2 regions of the Lysinibacillus sp. NPDC097279 genome follow, and region 1 is predicted to be linked to the other one. Evidence: a T-box and tRNA genes for the amino acid it is inferred to sense, from the RefSeq annotation. Region 1 holds a T-box; the other holds one or more tRNA genes.
The links. A T-box is a leader RNA that pairs with one kind of tRNA and senses whether it is charged. The one in region 1 lies ahead of argS (arginine--tRNA ligase), so its partner is inferred to be a tRNA-Arg.

Region 1 (4,207 bases):
TTAAACAAGGGGCCAATGCCCGTTACAGCAGGGCGCATATTGAGGGCAACGAAAAATATACTAACAACAGCGAATACTATTGAAGCCGTCCATTGTTTATTATTCATAACATTTAATACCTTTCTTCATGCCAATTTCATTATTCGTCATTCAACCTGCACTTGATTTACTACTATCGTTGTCAGACATTTGATTTCTTATATTTATTTTTACCATTTTTTCTACATAACGTCAATATTTCCAGGAATTCCTCATTAAATTGCTTAAATCAGACATTACATATTTTTAGGAGCGTTAATGCCTAGAAGAGCTAACGAATCTTCTAGAATCATTGCTACACAATGACATAAAGCTAAACGAGAACTTTGTCCATCATCATTCGATAATATCTTATTAGTTGCATAATATTTATTGAACGATCGTGCTAATTGTAAAGCATATTTAGCAACTACTGACGGATCAGCTTGTTCATAAGCAATAGTAATAACGCGAGGATATTGTTCTAGTAATAGAATGACTGGCCATGCCTGCACGCCTACTGGTTGATAAGTCATCTCCCCCAGTTGCCCATTCGCTTTTTCTAAAATAGAAAAAATACGAGCATATGTGTATTGAATATAGGGTCCTGTCTCACCTTCAAATTGCATCATTTGCTCGATTGAAAACTCAATATCATGTAAGCGATAATTTTTTAAGTCGTTGAAAATCACAGCACCGACACCAACTTGCTTCGCTACTTCTTCTTTATTTTGTAAATTAGGATTTTTCATTTCAATATTTTGTTTTGCTGTAGCAATTGCTTCAGTCAACACATCATTGAGTAACACAATCTTGCCTTTACGCGTTGACATTTTTTTGCCCTCTTTTAGAATCATCCCAAAAGCTACATGACATAAATTACTTGCCCAATCGTAACCCATTTTCTCCACTACATTAAATAACTGCTTGAAATGAAGCGTTTGTTCATGTCCTACAACATAAACTATTTTTTCAGGATGATACTGTTGAATACGATAAAAAGCTGCTGCTAAATCACGCGTAGCATATAGTGTAGCACCGTCTGTTTTAGTAATAATACAAGGAGGCATTTCCTCTTTCTCTAATTCAACTACATATGCACCTTCAGAAAGTGTAAGTAATCCTTTTTCTTGTAATTCATTTACTACCGTGTGCATTTTATCATTATAGAAAGCTTCACCATCATATGCATCAAATTGAATGCCAAGAAGCTGATATAGTGTTTTGAATTCTTCTAACGATACTTCTCTAAACCAATGCCAAAGCGCAAGTGCTTCTTCGTCCTTATCCTCTAACGCTTTAAATGCAACACGCGCTTGCTCAATTAAAGTAGTATCTCGCTCTGCCTCTTCATGAAACTTTACATAGATTTTCAATAATTCCTCAATTGGTGCAGCTTCAATTGTTTGCTGATGTCCCCATCGTTTATACGCAACAATTAATTTTCCAAACTGTGTTCCCCAATCACCTAAATGATTAATACGAATAGCGTTATAGCCATTTTTCTCAGCGATATTGGCGAGTGCATTACCAATAACAGTTGAACGTAGATGCCCCATGGAAAAGGGCTTCGCAATATTAGGAGAAGAAAAATCGAACACAACATTCCCTTTTCTCGTTAAACTTGTGCCATATAAATGTTGCTCTTTCAAAATTTGCTTTAATACTTGTTGTGTAATGATGTGTTGATTTAAAAATAAATTGACATATCCGCCGACTATTTCAATCGACTGAATCACATCACACGTTAAGTTTTTTTGAATATTAGATGCAATTAGTTGAGGAGATTGCCCGAGCTTTTTAGCCAGTTTAAAACATGGTAATGAAAAATCACCAAGGTCTACATGTTTAGGTTTTTCAAGTAATTTTTCAATCTCTTCTACTTCCACTTGATTATTTAACGCACTAGCAATACTTTTTGCAATTTGTAAATTCATGTACTTATTCCCCCTTTTATATAAAAAAAAGCCCTCGTCTCAATTAAGAGACGAGAGCATAGATTCCCGTGGTACCACTCTAGTTGCCAAAATTATGACCACTTTCTGTTGATAACGAGGTGACTCCCCGATATTCCCTACTTATATTTCGGGAAATTTCTCCAAAGTGCGTTTCATTCAAATAGACTGCATTAGGCTCACACCATCCCTAATTCGCTTTGCAGCACAAAATGAACTACTTTCTTTTTCATAGAATTTAACAACTATTGATTTTGGAATATTCTATATTATCCAATCTTGAAAGTCAACTACATCTATATATTTTCTTAAAAAGTGATTAATTGTATCTTTATTCAATGAAAAACAAGTAATTTGTACTATTAATTGTGCTATATAGTACTGAACTATGAGCGGTAAACGTTGATGTCATAATGTTTATAGACTATGGAACATATTTCATGATATACTAGAGCCATTGTGAAAAAAGGAGGAACTTGCATGATTCAAGTAAGTAATGTAGGTCTTCGCTATGGCGATCGTAAACTATTTGAAGACGTAAATATAAAATTCACACCAGGTAATTGCTACGGTTTAATCGGGGCAAACGGTGCAGGAAAATCAACATTCCTAAAAATACTTTCTGGTGAAATTGAAGCACAAGAAGGTAATGTATCAATGGGTAAGGACGAACGCTTATCTGTCCTTAAACAAAATCACTTCGAATACGATGAGCATACAGTGCTTGATACGGTGATTATGGGTAACAAACGCCTATATGACGTAAAAAATGAAAAAGATGCAATTTATGCAAAAGAAGATTTCTCTGATGAAGATGGCATGCGTGCTGCTGAATTAGAAGGTGAATTTGCAGAGCTAAACGGTTGGGAAGCAGAATCAGAAGCTGCAACATTATTAAACGGTTTAGGCATCTCAGATGATCTTCACTACATGTTAATGGGTGATCTTGAAGGTTCTGACAAAGTCAAAGTATTATTAGCACAAGCATTATTCGGTCAACCAGATGTACTATTACTGGATGAGCCTACCAACCACCTTGACTTAAAAGCAATTCAATGGTTAGAAGAATTCCTAATTAACTTTGAAAATACAGTTATCGTCGTATCCCATGACCGTCACTTCTTAAACAAAGTATGTACACATATTGCGGATCTTGATTTCTCAAAAATCCAATTATATGTAGGGAACTATGATTTCTGGTATGAATCTTCTCAATTAGCACAAAAAATGGCGCAAGACCAAAATTCTAAAAAAGAAGAAAAAATTAAAGAATTACAAGCGTTTATCGCTCGTTTCTCTGCCAATGCATCAAAGTCAAAACAAGCAACATCACGTAAAAAAATGTTGGATAAAATCGAGCTTGATGACATTAAACCTTCTAGCCGTAAATATCCATTCATCAACTTCCAAATCGGCCGCGAAATCGGTAATGATGTATTAACAGTTGATGGTCTTACAGCAAGTCAAGATGGTCAAACTTTATTTAAAGACATTCGTTTCTCAATGAATAAAGATGATAAAATCGTTTTACTTGGTAGCCCAATGGCTAAAACAGCTCTTCTTGATATCTTAATGGAAGATAAAGAAGCTGATGCTGGTACATTTAAATGGGGTGTTACAACATCTCAAAGCTATTTCGAAAACGATCACGATAAATACTTTGAAGGTTCAGAAAAGTCTTTAGTAGAATGGCTACGTCAATATTCACCTGACGATGAAACAGAAAGCTTCCTACGTGGTTTCTTAGGTCGTATGCTATTCTCTGGTGAAGAAGTGAAAAAATCTCCTTCTGTATTATCTGGGGGAGAAAAAGTGCGTTGTATGCTTTCAAAAATGATGCTAGCAACAGCCAACGTCATTTTACTAGATGAGCCAACAAACCACCTTGATCTTGAATCAATCCAAGCACTAAATGAAGGCTTAATCCGCTTTAAAGGTGCCATGATTTTCACATCTCATGACCATCAGTTCATTCAAACAATTGCAAACCGTGTCATTGAAATCCGTGAAGATGGTTCAATTTTAGACAAACAATTAACATATGATGAGTTTTTAGAGTGGAAAGATAGCCAAGGCTTAAACTAATCCAATCGTAAATTAAGCTCCCCCGTTCACTCGGGGGAGCTTTTTTCTAAGTAGAATGAAAAAACAGCAAATACTTTTCGTATTTGCTGTCTGTTGCTATTTTTGCATTTCTTTTGTTGGTCCAAGTACACCTGGAACTGGTAAGCCAG
Region 2 (4,207 bases), on a different contig from region 1:
TACCGAAAAAGTAAGGAAGCCAACAATAGAGTCCTAAAGAATGCTTGTTGTATATGGTAAGATGAACATATACATAGAAATAAAGGTCGAAAGGAGGGCGTAATATGTCATTTGCTTCAGAAACGAAAAAAGAGCTGACGCAAGTAGAAGCGGACGATTATTGTATGAAAGCAGAAGTATCTGCATTAATTCGTATGAATGGTTCATTATCTTTTGCAAACAAGCAACTTAGTTTAGACGTACAAACCGAAAATGCTGCGATTGCAAGAAGGCTTTACACTATTATGAAGAAGTTGTATCCATATAACGTAGAGCTACTTGTACGTAAGAAAATGCGTTTGAAAAAAAATAACGTGTATATATGTCGTGTGCGAGAAGGGGCGCGGGAGTTACTTATTGATTTAGCGATAATATCGGATGATTTCCAATTCAATCACACAATTTCTAAAGAGCTTATAAAAAAGAGTGGCCATAAAAGAGCTTACTTACGTGGAGCATTTTTAGCAGGTGGCTCGGTAAATAACCCAGAAACGTCTGCCTATCACTTAGAAATTTATTCTTTGTATAAAGAACACGGTGAAGCATTAATGGATTTAATGAATGAATTTGAGTTAAATGCAAAAACAATTGAACGAAAGAAGGGCTTTGTGACATACTTAAAAGAAGCGGAAAAGATTTCCGATTTTTTAAACATTGTCGGAGCTCATCAAGCGATGATGAAATTTGAAGATGTTCGCATACTACGCGATATGCGAAATAGTGTTAATCGTATTGTAAACTGTGAAACAGCAAACTTGAATAAAACAATCGGTGCTGCACTGCGCCAGGTAGAAAATATTCGCTTTATTGAAAATTCAGTAGGGCTGGATCAGTTGCCTGAAAAGCTTCGTGAAATTGCACGCTTACGTGTGGAATATCAAGATGTGACGTTAAAAGAACTTGGTGAAATGGTATCAAGTGGAACGGTTAGCAAATCAGGCGTTAATCATCGATTGCGTAAAATAGATGAAATAGCAGATGCACTAAGAAGAGGTGAAAAAATAGGCGGTTAAGCTTTCATACAAAAGACAGAAAGCAAGTGCAATCGCTTATTGTTCTTCTGCTGTAAAGTGCGGTAATATAAAACTAAGAGACGAACGGTAGTGAAGGAGAGAATTGCGAATGACTGAGAAAACAGTCCAGGTAAAATTAAAATTAGGACTTCAAGCTAGACAAGCGGCTTTGTTTGTACAGGAAGCAAATCGTTTTAGTGCTGATATTTTTCTTGAAAAAGATGAGAAAAAAGTAAATGCCAAATCCATTATGGGTGTAATGAGCTTAGCGATTGCTAAAGGTACGAAGGTTGTTTTAAGCAGTGAAGGTAGCGATGCAGAGCAAGCGGTTACATCATTAGCTGCTCTTATTGAAAAAGAAGACTAAATAAAAAACCCTCTAAGTCACCTGGACTTAGAGGGTTTTTAGCATCATCGCCGTTGCTTTCCGCGGGCTATGAGTGCCAGTCACTAGTGCAATTCGAAAGATTCGGAATTGTTTAAGTGCCTGACACACATAAAAAACCCGCTAAGTCATCTGGACTTAGCGGGTTTTTCTAATTAACGTTCGTTACGTACAAAAATGTGGTCGATTAAGCCGTACTCTTTAGCACGTTCAGCTGTCATGAAGTTATCACGATCAGTATCTCGTGAGATGACTTCTAGTGGCTGACCAGTACGTTCAGATAAAATACCATTTAATTTTTCACGAAGGAATAAAATGCGTTTTGCAGCAATTTCAATTTCAGTCGCTTGACCTTGTGCACCGCCAAGTGGTTGGTGAATCATTACTTCTGCATTTGGTAACGCATAGCGTTTACCAGGTTCACCAGCAGCAAGTAGGAACGCACCCATTGATGCAGCCATACCAATACAAATTGTTTGTACTTTTGGCTTGATGAATTGCATTGTATCGTAGATTGCCATACCAGCTGTAATAGAACCACCTGGTGAGTTAATGTAAAGAGAAATGTCTTTATCTGGATCTTCTGCTTCTAAAAATAGAAGCTGCGCAACGATTGAGTTTGCAACGTTGTCATCAATTGCACTTCCTAATAGGATAATACGGTCTTTTAGTAGTCGTGAATAAATGTCATAAGCACGCTCACCACGACTTGTTTGTTCAATAACTGTAGGAATTAAATTCATGTTAAATCCTCCTTAAAAAGCTAAATTCGAATACTTTTACTGAAATCATCCATTATATTTCAGTTGTAACCTTATCATACACATTATAGTCAGGGAAGGTCAAATATTAACGCTGATATTAAGAAATAAAATCCCTAATAAAAATTTTAAATAATAGTTGAATTGTGGACAATAGGTTTGTATAATGGAAAGGTCGTAAGTTAAAGTACAGTACACTATTTTGCAGGTATGCTTCTACAATGAGGGTTATCTACATGATGCTTTACCGTAAAGCCTAAGAGTGAGTACTTTTTTTTTATGTTCAATTGCCCTCGTGGTGTAATGGATAACACGTAAGATTCCGGTTCTTGCACTGGGGGTTCGATTCCCTCCGAGGGCGCCATCTACTGATGAATTGATTTACTTTTATAGCTCGATTCTCCTATTAAGTTGCTTAGCAGCCTGCTTAATGGAGAAAGAGAGGAATATGGTGGAAATCTGTCCCGTAGGCATTATTCCCATTATGATTCCTTTCTAAACCATCAAAAGCAATAACTCCAAAAAGTTTTTTAGTGAACATACTGATCGTGAAGCTAGCATTGCTAGCACAAAAGAAGAATCCTATCTGAGGGGATTCTTTTTTTGTGGTCAAAAATATCTAAATTTAGCATAAAAATCATCTTAATATTGCATAAGTATACATTTTCAGACATAGATATTGTTTTTATTACATAATTTCTCTACGTTTTGTATTATAAAATTAATTATTATGAAAAAATAATCACTTTTATACGAAATCGTATTGTATATCCCCTCTATTGACACTATAATTGACCTAATAGTCTAACATTTCCGAATTGATAAAATTGAATTAGTCGGAAAATATTAATCGTATAGGGGGAAAAACTATGAAAAAACGTTTTTGGACGTTATTAATGGTTGTAGCAGCATTTACGCTAGTACTAGTAGGCTGTGGTGCAAAAGAAGATGCATCTTCTGGTGACGCAGTTTCTGATGGTGGCGGTAAGGACAAAGTTTATAAGGTAGGTACAGAGGCTACTTTTGCACCATTTGAGTCGATTGACGATAAAGGGAATATTGTAGGATTAGATGTCGATATTTTGCAAGCGATTGCAGATGAAATGGGCTTTAAAGTGGAATGGGAAAACATCGGGTGGGAACCTGTATTCCAAACAATTAAAAATGGTGAAACACACATCGGTGCATCGGGGATTACGATTAATGAAGAACGTAAGGCGTCATTTGATTTTACAGAGCCATACTATGAATCTCAATTATTAATCGTAGTTAAAGAGGATTCAGATATTACGTCATTAGCAGATTTAAAAGATAAAAAGATTTCAGTGCAAATAAATGCCACTGGTCATATGGCTGCAAAAAAATTACAAGGTGATGCAAGCACAAACATTATGGCATTTGAAAGCCAACCTGTTGCTATTCAAGAAATGTTAAATGGGAACGTTGATGCAACAATTGGTGATAATGCAGTTATTTATGAATATATTAAAGCTAACCCAAAAGCAAAACTTAAAGTAGTTGAAGATGATGCATTTGAAAAAGAATACTACGGCTTTATGGTGAAAAAAGGTAATACGGAATTATTAAACCTATTGAATGAAGGTCTACAAAAAATTAAAGACAATGGTAAATTAAAAGAAATTACTGGTAAGGACTTTAAGTAATGGATGATGCCGTTAGCCTAATCATGCTAGCGGCTCATTTGATTTATTAGCGTATTTAATAGAGAAATTGATAGGGAAAGTAGGGGTTCTAATGGACATCTTTGATTTACGCTGGGACATAGTTTGGAACTACCGTGATATGTTTATCCGTGGTATTGGTATAACAATCATCTTAACACTCAGTGGTTATTTTGGTGGTATAATTTTAGGCTTACTATTAGGTTTAGGGAAAGTATCTAAAAATAAGTTTATTTACTGGCCATGTAAACTATATGTCGATTTATTCCGTGGGACACCAATGCTAGTGCAAATTTTATTAATTCATTTAGCGGTGATTCCAACGAT

Region 2: it has a tRNA-Arg gene. The T-box ahead of argS (arginine--tRNA ligase) is inferred to sense a tRNA for this amino acid. The anticodon was not compared.

What each region holds. Positions count from the first base shown of each region.
Region 1 covers NZ_JBIWDA010000001.1:1,193,981-1,198,187, reverse strand. The annotation lists gene ACIQ1H_RS06100 (MFS transporter) at 1-107, opposite strand, end outside; gene argS (arginine--tRNA ligase) at 276-1,955, opposite strand; T-box leader at 1,999-2,215, opposite strand; gene ACIQ1H_RS06090 (ABC-F family ATP-binding cassette domain-containing protein) at 2,454-4,058, shown strand; gene ACIQ1H_RS06085 (DinB family protein) at 4,155-4,207, opposite strand, start outside.
Region 2 covers NZ_JBIWDA010000004.1:263,845-268,051, reverse strand. The annotation lists gene ACIQ1H_RS17250 (gluconeogenesis factor YvcK family protein) at 1-14, shown strand, start outside; gene whiA (DNA-binding protein WhiA) at 105-1,052, shown strand; gene ACIQ1H_RS17240 (HPr family phosphocarrier protein) at 1,162-1,419, shown strand; gene clpP (ATP-dependent Clp endopeptidase proteolytic subunit ClpP) at 1,593-2,180, opposite strand; tRNA gene ACIQ1H_RS17230 (tRNA-Arg) at 2,488-2,562, shown strand; gene ACIQ1H_RS17225 (basic amino acid ABC transporter substrate-binding protein) at 3,068-3,862, shown strand; gene ACIQ1H_RS17220 (amino acid ABC transporter permease) at 3,954-4,207, shown strand, end outside.